Regions from separate parts of the Paucibacter sp. JuS9 genome, predicted to be linked through region 1. Evidence: predicted binding sites of a transcription regulator. Region 1 holds the regulator's gene; the other holds the start of a gene.
What was found. The regulator FNR, encoded in region 1, switches genes on or off when oxygen is low (the NO sensors DNR and NnrR bind a similar motif). The targets are predictions, from matches to a motif close to TTGATNNNNATCAA.
Positions count from the first base shown of each region.

Region 1 (9,554 bases):
GCAAACCAGCCGGTATTCATCTCGAGCGCATAGCGCACCGGCTTGGCCGAGCAATGCGAGTCCAGCGTCTGCGGCTTCATTTCTTCGATGTTGACGATCGTGCCGTCGTCAGCGACGAAGGCGATGGACAGCGGCAGCAGGGTGTTCTTCATCCAGAAGCACTGCGGCTGTGGCTGATCGAAGACAAACAGCATGCCGTTGTTGGCCGGCATCGTGGGGCGGTGCATCAGGCCGATGGCGCGCTGCTCATCAGTCTGCGCCACTTCGGCCTGAATCAGGTGCATGCCGGCGCCCAGCTGGATGCTGGGCAGCTGTTGCGCCCGTTCCTGGGCGCTCGCCAGGGTGGCGCTCAGGCTCAGAATCAGGGCGGCGAAGCTGCGAGTCTTGATATGGATCATGTCGAAGGGCGGATGGTTTCTCTAGATTATGGTCCGAGGCCGCTGTCGCGGTTACGAAGCCATGACTGCTGCCAACACCGCTTTCCCCAGCCAAACCGCCGACGATCCGGACCTGCTCGCGCCCTTCACGCGCTGGGAGGGGACCGAGGCCTTGTCGGCCTTGCAGCTTTCGGGCCTTCATTGCTCGGCCTGCGCCGGCATCATTGAGCGGGCCCTGCTGAATGAGCCTGGCGTGCTGGCCGCGTCGGTGCATGCAGCCGCTGCGCGCCTGAGCCTTCGCTGGCAACCCGGCCAGACGACGCTGGCGCGCCTGGTGGCCGCGATCGAGCGCGCCGGCTACGGCGCCGTGCCTGATGTGGCTGCCCAAGCGCGCATGCTTCGCCAGCGCGAACAGCGCCAGGCGCTGTGGCGGCTGTTCGTGGCCGCTTTCATGATGATGCAGGTGATGATGCTCGCGGCGCCGATCTACTGGGCGGCGCCGGGCGAGATGGCAACCGACCTGGTGCGCCTGCTGCAATGGGGCGAATGGGTGCTCTGCCTGCCGGTGCTGCTGTTCTCGGCGACCCCGTTCTTCAGGGGCGCCTGGCAGCAGATCCGCCAGCGGCAACTGGGCATGGACGTGCCCGTGGCGCTGGGCCTTGCGGTGGCCTTTGTGGCCAGCAGCGGCGCCACCTTCGAGCCCGGAGGTCTGTTCGGGCATGAGGTCTATTTCGATTCCTTGACGATGTTCGTCAGCTTCCTGCTGGCGGGACGCTACCTGGAACTGCGCTGGCGCCATCGGGCTGCGCAAGAGCTGGAGCGCGTTGCGGCCAAGATGCCCGAGATGGTCGAGCGGATCGACAGCGCCGGCCGCAGCGAGCAGGTGCCGCCGAGCCGCCTACGTGCCGGCGACCTCGTGCGAGTTTGCGCTGGTCAGGCCTTTGCAGCCGATGGTCGCGTTGAGCGCGGCCAGAGCTCGGTGAACGAGGCCTTGCTGAGCGGCGAATCCCTGCCAGTGATGAAGAACCAGGGCGACGCCGTGGTCGCCGGCAGCCTGAACCTCGATGCGCCCTTGCTGATGCGAGTCGAGCGCGTCGGCGCCGACACGCGTATCGAGGCCATCGTGCGGCTGATGCGGGAGGCGCTGAGCCAGAAGCCCGCCAGCGTGGCCCTGGCCGAGCGCGTGGCCGGACCTTTTCTGTGGGGCGTGCTCTTGCTGGCAGCGGGCGCTGCCGCCTGGTGGTCGTACTGGGAGCCTGCGCGGGCGGTGTGGGTGGCTGTGTCGGTGTTGATCGTCACTTGCCCCTGTGCGCTGTCGCTGGCGGCGCCCGCGGCTCGCGTGGCAGCGACAGGTGCTTTGGCCAAGCGAGGCTTGCTCTTGCGTCGCACCGAGCTGCTGGAATCTCTCTGTGAGGTGGACTTGCTGGTGCTGGACAAGACCGGCACCTTGACCGAAGAGCAGCTGCATTTGCGCCAGCATTGGTTGGCGGCTGGCGCCGATGCCGCCTTGCTCGAGCAAGCTGCAGCGCTCGCCGCGCATTCACGCCATCCGCTTTCTCAGGCGCTGGTGCGCGCCTGGCCTGATGCGAGTGCCGACTGGACGGACCTGCAGGAGTTGCCAGGTCACGGCCTGCAGGCCATGGATTCGCAAGGCCGGCAATGGCGGCTCGGCGCGCTCGCCTGGGTGGGCGAGGGCGTTGATCCTTCCGCAGGCCTTGCACAGCTCGCATTCGGCTGCGAGGGCCAGGTCTTGCTCTGGCTGCAGTTCGATGAGCGTGTACGCGAGGGCGCTGCCGAAGCCGTTGCTGCCTGGCATGCCGCTGGCCTCGGCACCCTGCTGCTGTCTGGCGATGCGCCCGAGCGTGCCGAGCGCGTGGCTGCAGCGGCTGGCGTGCAGCGCTGCATTGCCGGTGCCAGCCCAGAGCGCAAGTTGGCCGTGGTGGCCGAGTTGCAGGCAGCGGGCCGCAAGGTACTGATGGTGGGCGATGGCATCAATGATGCGCCGGTGCTGGCACGGGCCGACGCCAGCGTGGTGATGGGGCGGGGCGCGCTGCTGGCACGTGCGCAAGCCGATGCCGTGCTGGTCAACGAGCAACTGGCCGTGTTGCCGCGTGCCCGTGCCATGGCGCTGCGCATGCGCAGGGTGGTGAAGCAGAACCTCGCCTGGGCCGCGGCCTACAACCTGGCCTGTGTGCCGCTGGCGCTGAGCGGCTGGCTGCCGCCCTGGGCAGCCGGCCTGGGCATGGCGCTCAGCTCATTGGCAGTGGTAGCGAATGCACTTCGCCTGGCGCGAGGCTGACGATGGAATCGCTCTACATCCTGGTTCCACTGTCGGTGCTTTTGGTGCTGGTACTGGTCGGCTTGTTCGGCTGGGCGCTCAACAGTGGCCAATTGGACGATCTCGAGCGCGAAGGCGAGCGGATTCTGGAGCCGGACTCGCCTGCAGTTGATGCGGATCAACCGGGCAAGTGAGCTGCCGCCAAACAATTCTTCGCATTCAAGCGCATTGACTGAAAAAGGAGTGTGGCGATGGCCCAATCTGCGCCAAGTACGGCGATCAACTATGAGGACGGACCGGTCCGCGCGTTCGCGCTGGCGGCGGTCCTATGGGGTGTGGTGGGGATGCTGGTTGGCGTGATCATCGCCGCCCAGCTCGCCTGGCCCGACTTCCTCGGCGGCATTTCCTGGCTCAGCTACGGCCGCCTGAGGCCGCTGCACACGAACGCGGTGATCTTTGCCTTCGGTGGCTGCGCCTTGTTCGCGACCTCCTACCACGTGGTCCAACGCACTGGCCAGACGCGCCTGTTCGCGCCGGGCCTGGCCTGGTTCACCTTCTGGGCCTGGCAGCTGGTCATCGTTGCGGCTGCAGTTTCGCTGCCGCTCGGCGTCACCAGTGGCAAGGAGTACGCAGAGCTGGAGTGGCCGGTGGACCTGTTGATCACGGTTGCCTGGGTCAGCTATGCCATCGTGTTCTTCGGCACAGTGGGTACGCGCAAGATCCGCCATATCTATGTGGCGAACTGGTTCTTCGGCGCCTTCATCATCGCGGTGGCGCTTCTGCACCTGGTGAACAGCGCAGCACTGCCGGTGAACCTGTTCAAGAGCTACTCGGCCTATGCCGGTGTGCAGGACGCCATGGTGCAGTGGTGGTACGGCCATAACGCCGTGGGCTTCTTCCTGACAGCCGGCTTCCTCGGGATGATGTACTACTACATCCCCAAGCAGGCGGGTCGCCCGGTCTACAGCTATCGCCTGTCCATCGTCCACTTCTGGGCGCTGATCTTCACCTACATGTGGGCGGGCCCGCACCATCTGCACTACACGGCGCTGCCGGACTGGGCGCAGAGCGTGGGCATGGTGTTCTCGCTGGTGCTGCTGGCGCCGAGCTGGGGCGGCATGATCAACGGCATCATGACCCTGAGCGGGGCCTGGCACAAACTGCGTGACGACCCGATCCTGAAGTTCCTGATCGTTTCGCTGTCCTTCTACGGCATGTCGACCTTCGAGGGACCGATGATGTCGATCAAGACGGTCAACGCGCTCAGCCACTACACCGACTGGACGGTGGGCCACGTGCACAGCGGCGCCCTCGGCTGGGTGGGCCTGATCTCGATGGGCTGCCTGTACCACCTGATCCCCCGTATGTACGGTCGCACGGAGATGTTCAGCAAGCGCGCCATCGAGCTGCACTTCTGGATCGCCACCCTGGGCATCGTGCTCTACATCGCCGCGATGTGGATTGCCGGCGTGATGCAGGGCCTGATGTGGCGCGCGGTCAATCCGGACGGAACGCTGGTCTACACCTTCGTCGAAAGCGTCAAGGCGACCTATCCGTTCTATGTCGTGCGCCTCACGGGCGGCCTGCTCTACCTCAGCGGCATGCTGATCATGGGCTGGAACGTCGTGAAGACGATGCAAGCGGGCAAGACCACGCCGGTGCCTGTGCCGGCCGTGCTGGCCCACGCCTGAAGCCACGGAGTCAATAAGCTATGGCAAGCCATAACGTCAAAGGTCACGAGAAGATCGAGACCAGCAATTTCCTGATGATCGTGCTGGTGCTGCTGACGGTCATCGTCGGCGGTGTCGTCGAGATCGTGCCGCTTTTCTTCCAACGCTCCACCACGCAGCCAGTGCCCGGGCTCAAGCCCTACACCGCGCTGCAGGTGGCAGGGCGCGACATCTATGTGCGCGAAGGTTGCTACAACTGTCATTCGCAGATGATCCGCCCCTTCCGCGCCGAGACGCTGCGCTACGGCCACTACTCGCTGGCCGGCGAATTCGTCTACGACCGTCCGTTCCAGTGGGGCAGCAAGCGCACCGGACCCGATCTGCAACGCGTGGGTGGCAAGTACAGCGATGAATGGCATCGCATCCACCTGATCAATCCGCGCGATCTGGTGCCTGAGTCCAACATGCCGGCCTACCCCTGGCTGGCCACACGGCCGGTCGACGACAGCGACATGGGCAAGAAGCTCAGCGTGCTGCGCACTCTCGGTGCGCCCTACAGCGATGCCGAGGTGGCCGGTGCCGCCGAGGCCGTGAAGGGCAAGACCGAACTGGAAGCCGTGATCGCCTACCTGCAGGTGCTGGGCACCTCGGTGAAATAAGCAAGAGAGGTCATCATGGATCTCAATCAAATTCGAAGCGTCGTGACCCTGCTTTCGCTGGCGTGCTTTGGCGCCATCGTGTGGTGGGCTTACCAGCGCGCGCGCAACTTCGATGAAGCCGCCGCACTGCCGTTTGCCGACGAACAGCCGGGCTCGCAAGGAGCAAGCAATGAGTGATTTCGTTTCTGCCAGCTGGTCCTGGTTCGTGGCTGGCGCCACCATCGTGGGTCTGGTGCTGTGCCTGCTGTTGCTGGTCATCGCGGCGCGTCGCCGCGTCATGGCCACTGACAACACCACCGGCCATGTCTGGGATGAAGACCTGCGTGAGCTGAACAACCCGCTGCCGCGCTGGTGGATGGGCCTGTTCGTGCTGACGGTGCTGTTCTCCGGCATCTACCTGGCCCTCTATCCCGGCCTCGGCGCAATGGCCGGCAGCCTGGGCTGGAGCAGCCAGGGGCAACATGAGGCGGAGATGGCCAAGGCCAACGAGGCGATGACCAAGGTCTACGCCCAGTTCCAGGGGCAGCCTGCAGAGAAGCTGGCACAGGATCCCAAGGCCATGGGCATTGGCGAGCGCCTGTTCGCCAACAACTGCGCCGGTTGCCATGGCTCGGATGCCAAGGGCAGCAAGGGCTTCCCCAATCTGTCCGATGACGACTGGCTCTATGGCGGCAGCCACGAGACCATCGTCCAGACGATCGCCAAGGGCCGCCAGGGTCAGATGCCGCCGATGGCTGCAGCCGTGGGTGGTGCCGAAGATGTGAAGAACGTCGCCAACTACGTGCTCAGCCTGTCGGGCAGCCCGCACAACTCGATCGCTGCACAATTGGGCAAGACCAAGTTCGGCGCCTGCGCGGCCTGCCATGGCATGGACGGCAAGGGCAACCAGGCCCTCGGCGCGCCCAACCTGACCGACAAGGTCTGGCTGCATGGCTGGGGCGAAGAAGCCGTGGTGCGCATGATCAACGAAGGCAAGACCAATCAGATGCCGGCCCACGAGTCGCGACTGAGTCCTGATCAGATGAACGTGCTCGCAGCCTACGTGTGGTCGCTCTCGCACAACGGGCCCAAGCAGTAAACCCTGATGAATCAGTCCGAAGATTCCAGCGTCCAGGTCATCTCGCTGTACAAGGCCCAGGACAAGATCCATCCGCGCGCAGTTCACGGCTGGTTCGCGGCCTGGCGCTGGGCGCTGGTGTGGGGCACGCAGTTGCTGTTTTACGGGCTGCCCTGGCTGGAGTGGAATGCCCGGCAAGCTGTGCTGTTCGACCTCGGCAGCCGGCGCTTCTACATCTTCGGTCTGGTCCTGTATCCGCAGGACTTCATCTACCTGACAGCGCTGCTGATGATCTCGGCCTACGCGCTGTTCCTGTTCACAGCGGTGGCCGGGCGGCTCTGGTGCGGCTATGCCTGCCCGCAGACGGTCTATACCGAGATCTTCATGTGGGTGGAGAAGCTCTTCGAGGGTGACCGCCAGGCCCGCATCAAGCTCGACAAGGCGCCCTGGAACTTCAACAAGCTCTGGCGCAAGAGCGGCAAGCAGGCTGCGTGGATCGTGCTCGGCCTGTGGACCGGTTTCACCTTCGTCGGATACTTCACGCCGATCAAGGTGCTTGCCGCCGAGGTCATGAGCTTCGGCCTGGGTCCCTGGGAGACGTTCTGGGTGCTGTTCTATGGTTTTGCCACCTATGGCAATGCCGGCTACATGCGCGAGCAGGTCTGCAAGTACATGTGCCCGTATGCGCGCTTCCAGAGTGCGATGTTCGACAAGGACACGCTGATCATCAGCTACGACAGCGAGCGCGGCGAGCCGCGTGGTTCGCGCAGCAAGAAGGCGGACCCGACAGCCCAGGGCCTGGGCTCCTGCATCGATTGCACGCTTTGCGTGCAGGTCTGTCCGACCGGCATCGATATTCGCAAGGGCTTGCAATACGAATGCATAGGCTGCGCCGCCTGCATCGACGTCTGCAACGACGTGATGGACAAGATGAGCTACCCGCGGGGGCTGATCCGCTACGACACCGAGAACGGTCTGTCGCAGCACCTGACGAAGCTGCAGCTGATACGGCGCATGTTCCGGCCGCGCGTGATGGTCTATTCGGCCGTGCTCTTGCTGGTCTGCATCGCACTGGTCTACAGCCTGGCCACGCGTGCCCCGGTGCGCATGGACGTGGTACGTGATCGTGCCAGCCTGGCCCGCATCGTCGAAGATGGCCTGGTCGAAAACATCTACCGTGTGCAGTTGATGAATGCCACCGAGCAGCCGCAGATGCTGCAGCTTGATGCACGCGGTCTGCAGGGCCTGAAGCTCGCGGCGCCGGTGAGCCTCACGCTGGCGCCGGCCGAAGCCCGCTGGGTTACCGTGGCGCTGCGCTTGCCGCCCGAGGCCGCCACGGCGGCCGGTGCCGGCGCTCAGCACATTGAGTTTGTCCTGAATGGCGCGGGAGCGGCCCCCCTCGCCGAGAAATCCACCTTCGTGGTGCCACGATGAATACAGAGCAAGGAGTCCCCATGTCCGACGCAATCCATGCAGCCAAGCCCTGGTGGCGCTATCGCTTCATGTGGCTGGTGATTGGCGGCCCTGCCGCCGTGGTGGTGGCGAGCTTTGCCACGCTGACCCTGGCCATCACGCATCCCGATCCGGTGATCGAGCAGGCCTCGCGACCCTCGGCCGAGGGCATCGACGATGCCGCTCAGCAGCCTGCGATGCGGGCCCGCAACCACGCAGCCACGGGCGGCAAATGAGCACCGAGCCGGTCAGCAGGCGAGGCCTGGCGATGGTCGTGCTGTGGCCGGCCTTTGTGATGGCCGGTGTGCTGGAGGCCTTGGTCTTCGCGCAGGTCGACCCCAGCGAGCTCTGGATCAGCGAGCACCTGAGCCTGTCGAGCCAGGGCGTTTACACGCTGACCTTTCTCGTCTTGTGGCTGGTGATCAGCATTGCATGCGCCATCAGCGTGTTGATGGCCCGCATGCCGGATGAAGAAGAAAAAGGGCGCCGCAGCGCCCCGCACTGGCCCCGCTGAACGTCAGTTCGCGGCGCAGTTCGTGCCGTTGACCAATTGCTGCAAGCCTGCCTGATCGATGATGCGGATCTGGCGCTGCTTCACTTCCAGCAGGCCGTCGTCCTGGAACTTCGAGAATGTGCGGCTGACGGTCTCGAGCTTGAGCCCGAGGTAGCTGCCGATTTCTTCACGCGTCATGCGCAGCACCAGGCTCGAAGCCGAGAAGCCGCGCGCCTGCAGGCGCTGCGTGAGGTTCAGGAGGAAGGCGGCGAGGCGCTCCTCGGCGCGCATCGACCCCAGCAGCAGCATCACGCCATGGTCGCGCACGATTTCGCGGCTCATGATCTTGTGGAACTGGCGCTGCAATTCATTGAACTCGCGCGACAGTTCTTCCAGGCGGCTGAACGGGATCACGCACACCTGCGAGTCCTCAAGCGCCACGGCGTCGCAGCTGTGGTGGTCGCTGCTGATGCCGTCCAGGCCCAGCAGTTCTCCAGCCATCTGGAAGCCAGTCACCTGGTCGCGGCCGTCTTCCGACGACACGCAGGTCTTGAAGAAGCCGGTGCGCACCGCGAAGATCGACTGGAAGGGGTCGCCGCTGCGGAACAGCGCTTCCCCGCGCGGCACCTGCTTGCGCTGGCCGACCATGTTGTCGATCTGGTCGATGTTTTCCTGGCTCAATCCCACGGGCAAGCAGAGCTCGCGCAGATTGCAGCTGGAGCAGGCGACCTTGAACGGCTCGGGCTTGATAGGGGTGCTGGCGCTCATTGCGGTATCGGTGAACATGATGATCCTCAATCGTTGGCGCATTGTTCTCTGCCGCAAGCGATGAGAGATTGATCCGGATCAAGTCTGAAGGCGGGGAGCTTGGTCACAGTGGCGTTCATGGTCAAGACGCTCACCGAATCCACCGCCGGCATCGATGCCGACCTCCTGCGCCGCTTCGACGTCGCCGGCCCCCGCTACACCTCGTATCCTACCGCCGACCGCTTTGTCGAAGCCTTCGGCAAGACCGAGTACATCCAGGCGCTGGAGCAGCGCAAGGAAATGGTGGGGGGCAGCGCGCCCTTGTCGGTCTACGTGCACATACCGTTCTGCGAATCGGTCTGCTACTACTGCGCCTGCAACAAGGTGATCACCAAGCACCATGAGCGCGCCGGTGAATACCTGGTCGCCTTGCGCAAGGAGATCGAGTTGACGCTGCGCCACCTCGACCGGCAGCCGCAGGTCTCGCAGATGCATTTCGGCGGCGGCTCGCCGACCTTCCTGAGCGATGCCGAGCTTGAGGCCTTGATGGGCGACCTGCGCCAGGCCTTCCGGCTGCAGCCGGGCGCCGAGGTGTCGATCGAGGTCGATCCGCGCACGGTCAATGCCGAGCGCCTGGCCCACCTGCGCAAGATCGGCTTCAACCGCCTGTCCTTCGGTGTGCAGGACTTCGATCCGGACGTGCAGAAGGCCGTGCACCGCGTGCAGAGTCATGACAGCGTGGTCGCCCTGATGCGCGAGGCGAGGGCGCTGGGCTTCGAGTCGATCAATGTGGACCTGATCTACGGCCTGCCGCTGCAGAC
Region 1 is NZ_CP194172.1:2,348,715-2,358,268, reverse strand. It holds gene ABT392_RS10530 (DUF192 domain-containing protein) at 1-398, opposite strand, end outside; gene ABT392_RS10525 (heavy metal translocating P-type ATPase) at 460-2,676, shown strand; gene ccoS (cbb3-type cytochrome oxidase assembly protein CcoS) at 2,679-2,849, shown strand; gene ccoN (cytochrome-c oxidase, cbb3-type subunit I) at 2,907-4,346, shown strand; gene ccoO (cytochrome-c oxidase, cbb3-type subunit II) at 4,367-4,984, shown strand; gene ABT392_RS10505 (cbb3-type cytochrome oxidase subunit 3) at 5,000-5,161, shown strand; gene ccoP (cytochrome-c oxidase, cbb3-type subunit III) at 5,154-6,062, shown strand; gene ccoG (cytochrome c oxidase accessory protein CcoG) at 6,069-7,475, shown strand; gene ABT392_RS10490 (hypothetical protein) at 7,496-7,729, shown strand; gene ABT392_RS10485 (hypothetical protein) at 7,726-8,007, shown strand; gene fnr (fumarate/nitrate reduction transcriptional regulator Fnr) at 8,011-8,772, opposite strand; gene hemN (oxygen-independent coproporphyrinogen III oxidase) at 8,872-9,554, shown strand, end outside.

Region 2 (9,554 bases), 320 kb from region 1:
CGAGCAGGCTCGGGTCGTTCTTCGAGAACTCGATCTCGCGGCTTACGCCATCGCGGATCACCAGCACCCTGGCTGCGTCGGCATCGCCCTCTTGCACCTCGTGCGGCGCCGGCTTGCCCTGCTGCATCTCGGGTGTGCCGAAGCGCTCGATGTGGATGCGATCCTCGGGCACGCCAGCTTTCAGGAGCGCGGCCTCGGCTTCGTCGTTCAGCTGATTCGGGCCGCAGACGAACACATGGTCGATGCCGGCGGCGGGGATGAGTGTGCGCAGGTACTCACCGATCTTGGCCTCGTCCAGGCGGCCGGCCTGCAAGGGCGCGTCCATCGCTTCGCGCGAGAACACGTGGTGCAGCGACAGGCGCGTCAGGTACTGGTTCTTCAGGTCCTCGATCTCTTCCTTGAACATGGTCGAGGCCGGGCGCCGGTTGCCATAGAGCAGCGTGAAGCGCGAGTTGGGCTCGCGAGCCAGCACCGTCTTCATCAGAGAGAGGATGGGCGTGATGCCCGAGCCACCGGCGATGCCGAGGTAATGCCGGCTGATGGCAGGGTCCAGCGGCACGAAGAAGCGGCCTTGCGGCGGGAAGACCTGGATCTCGTCGCCGGCCTTCAAGGCGCCATGCACCCAGTTCGAGAACACGCCACCGCCGACCTTGCGCACGCCCACGCGCAGCTCGCCGTCGTCGACGCCTGAGCAGATCGAGTACGAGCGACGCAGGTCTTCGCCGTTCACATCGGCGCGCAGGGTCAGGTATTGCCCCTGCGTGAAGCGGAAGGTCTCGTCCAGCGCAGCGGGCACATCAAACGAGACGATGACGGCCTCGTCGGTGTCGGGCCGGACTTCGCGAACTCTCAAAGGATGGAAATGAAGACTCATGGCGGTCTCTTTTTCTTGAATCGTTCAGATGGGTTTGAAGTGTTCGAAGGGCTCGCGGCAGGCGAGGCAGCGGTACAGCGCCTTGCAGGCCGTGGAGCCGAAGGCCGACAGCTTCTCGGTGTTCTCGGAGCCGCAGCGCGGGCAGGCGAGCTTGGTGAGCGAAGCGCGGTGCACGAGCCGGATCGGCTGCGGGCCGCTCGCCGGGCCGGGCGGCGCGATGCCGTAGTCCTTGAGCTTTTGCTTGCCCGCTTCCGTGATCCAGTCGGTGGTCCAGGCCGGGGCGCGCTGCATCACGATCTCGACTTCGCCAAAGGCGGCGAGCGCGGCGCGCACGTCGTCCTGGATCAGCTCGGTGGCCGGGCAGCCGGAATACGTGGGCGTGAGTACGACTTCCAGGCCACCCGCGGTCTCGCGCAGGTCGCGCACGATGCCCAGCTCGGCCAGCGTGATCACCGGCACTTCGGGGTCGGGAATCTGGCGCAGCACCTCCCAGGCGGCTTCCAGCCGTCCGCAGGAGTTGGCCATCGGCAGCGGCGTCATTACCACTTGCCTCCGGGATAGGCGCGCTGCAGGTATTGCATGGTGGCGAGCAGATGGCCCATGTGTTCGCCATGCATGCCAAGCCGGCCTTCACTGCGGAATCCGCTGTCCTTGGGGACCGTGAGCTGCGCTGCTTCCAGCACCTCGGCAAAGGCAGCGCGCCAGTCGTCCTTGAGGTCCGACCAGGCCGGGCCCAGGCCTTGAGCGGCCGCGGCAGCATCGACCGCATCGGCATCGAACAGCTCGTTGAAGTAGGGCCACAGCGCAGTCAGCGCGGTCTTCATGCGTTGCGCCGATTCTTCGGTACCGTCGCCCAGACGCAGCACCCAGTCGGCCGCATGCTGCTGGTGATAGGCCGCTTCCTTGACGGCCTTGCCGGCGATGGCTGCCACTTCGGCATCACTCGAATTTTCGAGCCGGCGCCAGAGCAGGAGCAGCCAGGTCGCGACACCAAAGTTGCGCAGCTGCGTGTAGGCGAAGTCGCCGCGCGGCAGCTCCATCAGCACCGGGTTCAGGTACTGGCGTTCGTCACGCAGGAAAGCAAGCTGGTCTTCGTCATGGCCCTGGCCGTCAAGCTTGGCGGCATGCGTGAGCACGGCGCGCGCCTGGCCGATCAGGTCCAGCGCGATGTTGGACAGCGCGATGTCCTCCTCGAGGATGGGCGCATGGCCGCACCATTCGCTGATGCGCTGGGCCAGGATCAGGCAGCTGTCGCCGATGCGCAGCAGGTACTGGACTTCGGGGGCGGAGCCCACCTTGATGGATTGCTGAGACATATCGCTGCAATCACATATGGTTCAGAGCATCGGGCAGCTCGTAAAACGTCGGATGGCGATAGATCTTGTCTTCCATCGGATCGAAGTACATGCCCTTCTCTCCCGGGTCCGAAGCCACGATCTGGCTCGACAGCACGACCCAGATGCTCGTGCCTTCCTGGCGGCGTGTGTAGACGTCGCGGGCCATCTGCAGCGCCATCTTCGAATCAGCGGCGTGCAGGCTGCCGCAGTGCTTGTGGTCCAGGCCCGCCTTGTTGCGGACAAAGACTTCCCACAGCGGCCATTCGTTCTGAGTAGCGTTCGTGCTCATGCTGCTTGTTCCTTGGTAGCTTGCTTGCGGGAATGCGCCAGTGCGGCCTCGCGCACCCAGGCGCCGTCTTCCCAGGCCTTGACGCGGGCGCCGAGACGCTCGCGGTTCATCGGTCCGTCGCCATTGACAACGCGCCAGAACTCGGACCAGTCGATCGCACCGAAGTCGTAGGAATCGCGTTCGGCGTTCCACTTCAGGTCGGGGTCCGGCACGGTCACACCGAGGATTTCGGCCTGCGGGATCGTGGCATCGACGAACTTCTGGCGCAGGTCGTCATTGGAAATGCGCTTGATGCCCCAGCGCATCGATTGCTCGGAGTTCGGCGAGTCCTTGTCGGCCGGGCCGAACATCATCAGCGAGGGCCACCACCAGCGGTTCACGGCGTCCTGCACCATGGCTTTTTGCTCGGGTGTGCCTTCACGCATGATCACCAGCAAGGATTCATAGCCCTGGCGCTGATGGAAGCTCTCCTCGCGGCAGACGCGGATCATGGCCCGGGCATAGGGCGCAAAGGAGCAGCGGCACAGCGGCACCTGGTTCATGATGGCCGCGCCATCGACCAGCCAGCCGATCACGCCGATGTCGGCCCAGGTCGTCGTCGGGTAGTTGAAGATCGAGCTGTACTTGGCGCGACCGGTGTGCAGCGCTTCCAGCATCTGGTCGCGGCTGGTGCCCAGCGTCTCGGCTGCCGAGTAGAGGTAGAGGCCGTGGCCCGCCTCGTCCTGCACCTTGGCGAGCAGGATGGCCTTGCGCTTGAGCGTCGGCGCGCGGGTGATCCAGTTGCCCTCGGGCAGCATGCCCACGCATTCGGAATGCGCATGCTGGCTGATCTGGCGCACCAGCGTCTTGCGGTAATGCTCGGGCATCCAGTCCTTGGCTTCGATGAAGTCGCCTGCTGCGATGCGGGCCTCGAAGGCTTCCTCGCGCTGCAGGTCTTCCGCGCTGCGGACCTTGCTCGCCTGGTCTTGTGGACCGACGCTCATGGCTTGGGTGTACATGGTGCGTACTCCTTGCTTGCTTGTTTTCTTGCTGAACTACTTGGGTCGGCGATCAATGACGCGGCGCGCCTTGCCGACGAGCGTGCGCTCGATCGAGTCTGGAGCACCGACCGTGACCTTGGTGCTGACGCCGATCAAGGTCTTGATGCGGTGCTGCAGGTGTTTCGCGATGGCGCCCACGTCGGAACCCATGGCCGTGGGCTGCAACTCGCAACGCACTTCCACTTCGTCGAGCGTGCCCTCGCGGCTCACTACGATCTGGTACTGGCCCGACAGCTGCGGCTCCGCCAGCACCAGCTCCTCGACCTGGGTCGGGAACATGTTGACGCCGCGGATGATCAGCATGTCGTCGCTGCGGCCGACGATCTTGCCCATGCGGCGCATGCTGCGCGAGGTCGGCGGCAGCAGGCGCGTGAGGTCGCGGGTGCGGTAGCGGATGATGGGCAGCGCTTCCTTGCTGAGCGAGGTGAAGACGAGTTCGCCCTCCTCGCCGTCAGGCACCGGCTCGCCGGTCTCGGGATTGATGATCTCCGGGTAGAAATGGTCTTCCCAGATCACCGGACCGTCCTTGCTTTCCACGCATTCGCTGGCAACGCCGGGGCCCATCACTTCAGACAGGCCATAGATGTCCACCGCATCGATGCCGGCCTTGCCTTCGATCTCGCGGCGCATCGCCTCGGTCCAGGGCTCGGCGCCGAAGATGCCGACCTTGACCGACATCGAGCGCGGGTCCAGGCCCTGGCGCTCGAACTCCTCGATGATCACCTGCATGTAGCTGGGCGTGACCATGATGATGTCGGGCTTAAAGTCCTGGATCAGCTGCACCTGCTTCTCGGTCTGGCCGCCCGACATCGGGATGACCGTGCAGCCCAGCTTCTCCGCACCGTAATGCGCGCCGAGGCCGCCGGTGAAGAGGCCGTAGCCATAGGCGATGTGGACGATGTCGCCAGCGCGGCCACCGGCGGCGCGGATCGAGCGGGCCACGAGGCCGGCCCAGGTGTCGATATCGCGCTGCGTGTAGCCGACGACCGTCGGCTTGCCCGTCGTGCCCGACGAGGCATGGATGCGCGACACGCGCGCGCGCGGCACGGCAAACATGCCGAAGGGATAGTTGTCGCGCAGGTCTTTCTTGGTCGTGAACGGGAACCTGGCGATGTCGGCCAGGGTCTTGAGGTCCGAGGGATGCACACCCTTTGCGTCGAACGCCGCCTTGTAGTGCGGCACGTTCTCGTAGGCATGCGTGAGCGACCAGCGCAGGCGCTCGAGTTGCAGCGCCTGCAGCTCGTCGCGGCTGGCGGTCTCGATGGACTCCAGCTCGCCGGGGGATGGGTTCTTCACAGGCATTGCTACTTCACTCCTGGATGTGGACGACGGGCTTGCCCTTGAGCCGGTACGAGCGACCACGGAACAAGGCCACCAATTCATCGCGCTGGTTGCGCACGGTGATGTCATAGACACCGGTGCGGCCGGACAGCTGCACTTCTTCGGCCACCGCAGTCAGCCGGTCGCCGAGCTTGCCCGGCGCCACGATGCTGACGTCGAAGCCCGAGGCCACGGTCATCTCGTTGTAGGCATTGCAGGCGAAGGCAAAGGCGGAATCGGCCAGCGTGGTGATGAAGCCGCCATGGCAGATGTCCAGGCCGTTGAGCATGTCGTCACGCACCGTCATCGTGAGCGTGGCGCCACCGGGCGAGATGGCCAGGATCTCCATCCCCAAGCCCTTGCTGGCGCGGTCGTTGGCGAACATGGCGTCGCGGACGCGTTCGGCAATCTGTTGAGGAGACAGCATGCTCAGCGATCCTTGAACTGGGGACTGCGTTTGTCCATGAAGGCTTGCACGCCCTCGCTGTAGTCATGCGCGAAGCCGAGCTGGCTCTGCATCATGGCCTCGACGCGCAAGGCATCCTCGAAGTCCTGGTCCATGGCCTGGTCAATCAGGCGGCGGGTTTCGGCGAGCGCACGGCTGGGCATGGCGGCGAGCTTTTGCGCGGTGGCCATGGCCTCACTCATCAAATCAGCATCGGGTACGCAACGGGCGATCAGACCGATGGACACGGCCTCGGCGGCCTTCACCTTGTCGCCCAGCAAGGCAAGCTGCATGGCCTTGGCACGACCCACCAGGCGCGGCAGGAGCCAGGTTCCGCCGCAGTCCGGAATCAGGCCGATCTTGGAGAAGGCCTGGATGAAGCTGGCGCTCTCGCCAGCAATCACGAGGTCGCAGCCCAGCGCGAAATTTGCGCCGGCACCGGCGGCCACGCCATTGACGGCCGCAATCGTCGGCACGGGCATCGCGCGCAATTGCAGCGCCAGCGGGATGTAATAACCGTCGAGCAGATGACCGATGTCCTTGGGCGCGGCGCCGGGGCTTGGATCGGGCTTGACGAGTGGGTCGCCAAGGTCCTGGCCGGCACTGAAAGCGCGGCCGGCGCCGGTGATCACCACGGCGCGCACGCTCGAATCGGCAGCCGCTTCAGCCAGCGCTTCGCGGGTCGACGCCAGCATGGCTGCCGTGAAGGCGTTCAGCGCCGTCGGGCGGTTCAGCGTCAAGATGCGTACCGCGCCTTGCGTGCTGACCTGGATCACCAGTTCGGGACTCTCGGACATTGTTCGATCACTCCTTGCTGCCGATCAAACACTCTTGACCGACCGGTCGGTAGATCGTAAGGTCGCACTTGATTTGGCGCAAGGGCGCCGCCGCCCCGATTGGCCGGGGTAAACCCGGAGAAGCGAAATGCCTTGCTACGCCATCGACGGAGTCATCCCCGTCGTCCATCCGAGTGCCTACGTGCACCCCACCGCCGTGCTGATAGGCGACGTGATCGTCGGCCCGGGCTGCTATGTCGGCCCCTGCGCCAGCCTGCGCGGCGACTTCGGCCGCATCGTCTTGCAGGAAGGCGCCAACGTGCAGGACACCTGCGTGATCCATGGTTTCCCGGCGTCGGAAACCGTCGTCGAGCGCAACGGCCATATCGGCCATGGCGCCGTCCTGCATGGTTGCATCGTGCGGCACGATGCCCTGGTCGGCATGAATGCCGTGGTGATGGACGAGGCCGAGGTCGGCGCCTACGCCATCGTCGCCGCCAGCGCCTTTGTGCGCGCCAAGCTCAAGCTGCCGGAGCGCTCGCTGATTGCCGGTGTGCCGGCCAAGGTCTTGCGCGAGCTTTCCGACGACGAGATCCGCTGGAAGCTGGAAGGCACGCAGACCTACCAACAGCTGACGGTGCGCTGCCTCGCAACGATGCAGGAAGTCCAGCCCCTGATCGAGCTGGAGGCCGACCGCCCGCTGCTGCAGACGGACTCTGCCCACCAGACGCTGGCGCAGCGCAAGGGCTGAATCGCCTCATCGATTCGGTGGTGCAATCGGGGCATGAACCCCGAAGCCGTTGATGATTTCCTGACCGAGCTGCGCAAAGGCGATGCCGAGCGCTTCGCCCTGATCGATCGCACCCGCGAGTTGATCCACACCGCCGGGCCGCGGCTGCGCGAAGAGGTGCGCTACGGCGGCCTGCTGTTCTCGGCCAGGTCGCCGGTCTGCGCCCTCTTCTCTTACGACAAGCACCTCGCGCTGGAGTTCAGCCGAGGCAGCGAGCTGCCCGACAGGCACGGCGTGCTGGAAGGCGAGCAGGGCAAGCGCCGCCACATCAAGCTGAACAAGCTCGGCGACCTCTTCAAGAAGAATGTGCGCGAGTACCTGGAGCTGGCGTTTGCGGCCGAGGCCGCTGGAGCCGCTGCGAAGGGCAAGAAGCCGCAGCGTTGAGTGCCTTGTTGAGCGCCTGTTCGAGCGAATGAATGAGCGCCTGTTTGAGCGCCTGTTTGAGCGCACCTCGCACAGTGACCAAGCGCCTCTCGCCCCGCCCGCCACCATAATCCGCCGCTTCAGAACACATCCATCAATCGAAGGGACGGACGGTGCGCTTTTCTCTCCAATCTCTCCTCGTCGGCGCTTGCGCTGCGCTGAGCCTGGCCGCTACGGCCCAGACAGCGCAGACGCCCTGGATCGTCAAGCAGCAATGGGTCAGCGCCCATGAGTCCTTCCTGGCCTCCGATGCGCTGCAAGGCCGCAAGAGCGCCACGCGCGACGAAACCATCGCCGCTGTCTACGTCGCCTCGCAGTTCGAGAGCTTCGGCATCAAGCCGGCGCCGGGCATGAACAACAGCTACCTGCAGACGGCCGTGATCCCCAGGCCGCGCCTGGAGGGTACCGGCCGGCTGAATGTCGGGGGCAAGGCTGAATCGGCCGGCTTGACGCTGCTGATCTCCAGCGGCAAGCCGGCAAGCGGCAAGCTCAGCGTGGCGAGCTCGGACGATCCGAAGGACTTGGGCAAGGAGGAGCTGGTCCTCGTCAAGGGCACTGCGCCGATTCGGGGCTGGTACGCCGCAGCGGCTCGCCAGGGCGTTCAATTGCTGATCATTCGCGACAGCGAAGCCAACCGCAAGACCTATGCCCAGATGGGCAGTCAGCCGCGCCTGATGGGCGAGCCCACGGCTGGCGGCAAGCCAGGACCTACCCTGCTGGTCGTACCAGAAGCCCTGTTTGACCAATTGGCAGCCAAGCCAGGCCTGGAGCTGAGCTTCGAGCCACCAGCGGTGGTCCAGGACAAGCTGATCACGACCAACGTGATAGGTCATCTGCAAGGCACCGACCCCAAGGCCGGCACCATCCTGTTCTCTGCCCATCTGGACCACCTGGGCATGCAGGCCGATGGCGTGACCATCATGCATGGTGCCAACGACAACGCCTCCGGCGTCACCGCCGTGCTGGAAGTGGCGCGCGCGCTGGCTGCCGGCGAAAAGCCCAGGCGCTCCATCCTCTTCGTCTGCTTCGGCGCCGAGGAAATCGGCCTGCTGGGCGCGGACTACTTCGCCAAGAACCCGCCGATTCCGCTGACCGACATCATCGCCAACCTCGAGTTCGAGATGATCGGCGCGCAGGACCCGAAGCTGCCGGCCAAGACGCTGATGATGACCGGCTTCGAGCGCTCGGATTTCGGCGAGACCATGAAGGCCCGCGGCTTCAGCATTACCGCCGACCCCTACCCGGAACACAAGTTCTTCCAGCGTTCCGACAACTATCAGCTGGCCCTGGCCGGCATCGTGGCCCACACCGTCTCGGGCTGGGCCACCACGCCGACCTATCACAAGGCCGACGACAACATTGCTCACCTGGACCTGCCCTTCATGACGGCAGTGATCCAGTCGCTGATCGAGCCGGCCCGCTGGCTGGCAAATACAGATTACGTCCCTGCCTGGAAGCCAGGCGGCCGTCCAACACGCTGAACGGACGCCCGCGCAGCGGGCGGGCACAATGAGCCCCATGTCCGAGCGCATCATTCCCCTGGTCGACCATCGTCGCTCGCTGCCCCTGCCGCCACCGCAGGCCGGCAGCAGGGGCTTGCTCGCCGATGCGCTCGGCCGGCCGCTGCACGACTTGCGGATCTCGGTCACCGACCGCTGCAATTTCCGCTGCAGCTATTGCATGCCCAAGGAAGTGTTCGACAAGAGCCACAGCTTCCTGAAACACAGCGAATTGCTGAGCTTCGAAGAGATCACGCGGCTCGCAAGGATCTTCGTCGCGCAAGGCGTGCAGAAGATCCGCCTGACTGGCGGCGAGCCGCTGCTGCGCAAGAACATCGAGCGGCTGATCGAAATGCTGGCCGGACTGCGCACACCCGAAGGTCGGGCGCTGGACCTGACGCTGACGACCAATGGCTCGCTGCTGACCCGCAAGGCCCGTGCCCTGAAGGACGCCGGCCTGCAGCGCATCACCGTCAGCCTCGATGCGATGGACGACGCAATCTTCCGCCGCATGAACGACGTGGATTTCCCGGTTGCCGAGGTGCTGGAAGGCATTGCCGCCGCCGAGGCCGTGGGTCTCTCGCCGATCAAGGTGAACATGGTGGTCAAGCGCGGCGTCAACGAGCAGGAGATCCTGCCCATGGCGCGGCACTTCCACGGCAGGGGCGTCACGCTGCGCTTCATCGAATACATGGACGTGGGCGCTACCAACGGCTGGCGCATGGACGAGGTCCTGCCCTCGCGCGAGGTGCTGGCCCTGT
Region 2 is NZ_CP194172.1:2,671,213-2,680,766, forward strand. It holds gene paaE (1,2-phenylacetyl-CoA epoxidase subunit PaaE) at 1-874, opposite strand, end outside; gene paaD (1,2-phenylacetyl-CoA epoxidase subunit PaaD) at 899-1,414, opposite strand; gene paaC (1,2-phenylacetyl-CoA epoxidase subunit PaaC) at 1,414-2,190, opposite strand; gene paaB (1,2-phenylacetyl-CoA epoxidase subunit PaaB) at 2,201-2,500, opposite strand; gene paaA (1,2-phenylacetyl-CoA epoxidase subunit PaaA) at 2,497-3,498, opposite strand; gene paaK (phenylacetate--CoA ligase PaaK) at 3,535-4,842, opposite strand; gene paaI (hydroxyphenylacetyl-CoA thioesterase PaaI) at 4,850-5,287, opposite strand; gene ABT392_RS11955 (enoyl-CoA hydratase-related protein) at 5,290-6,102, opposite strand; gene ABT392_RS11960 (phenylacetic acid degradation protein PaaY) at 6,230-6,832, shown strand; gene ABT392_RS11965 (DUF1801 domain-containing protein) at 6,866-7,255, shown strand; gene ABT392_RS11970 (M28 family metallopeptidase) at 7,408-8,775, shown strand; gene moaA (GTP 3',8-cyclase MoaA) at 8,813-9,554, shown strand, end outside.
Region 2: ABT392_RS11960 (phenylacetic acid degradation protein PaaY) is a predicted target of FNR. The motif match lies at 6,117-6,130, and genes of this name have one in related genera.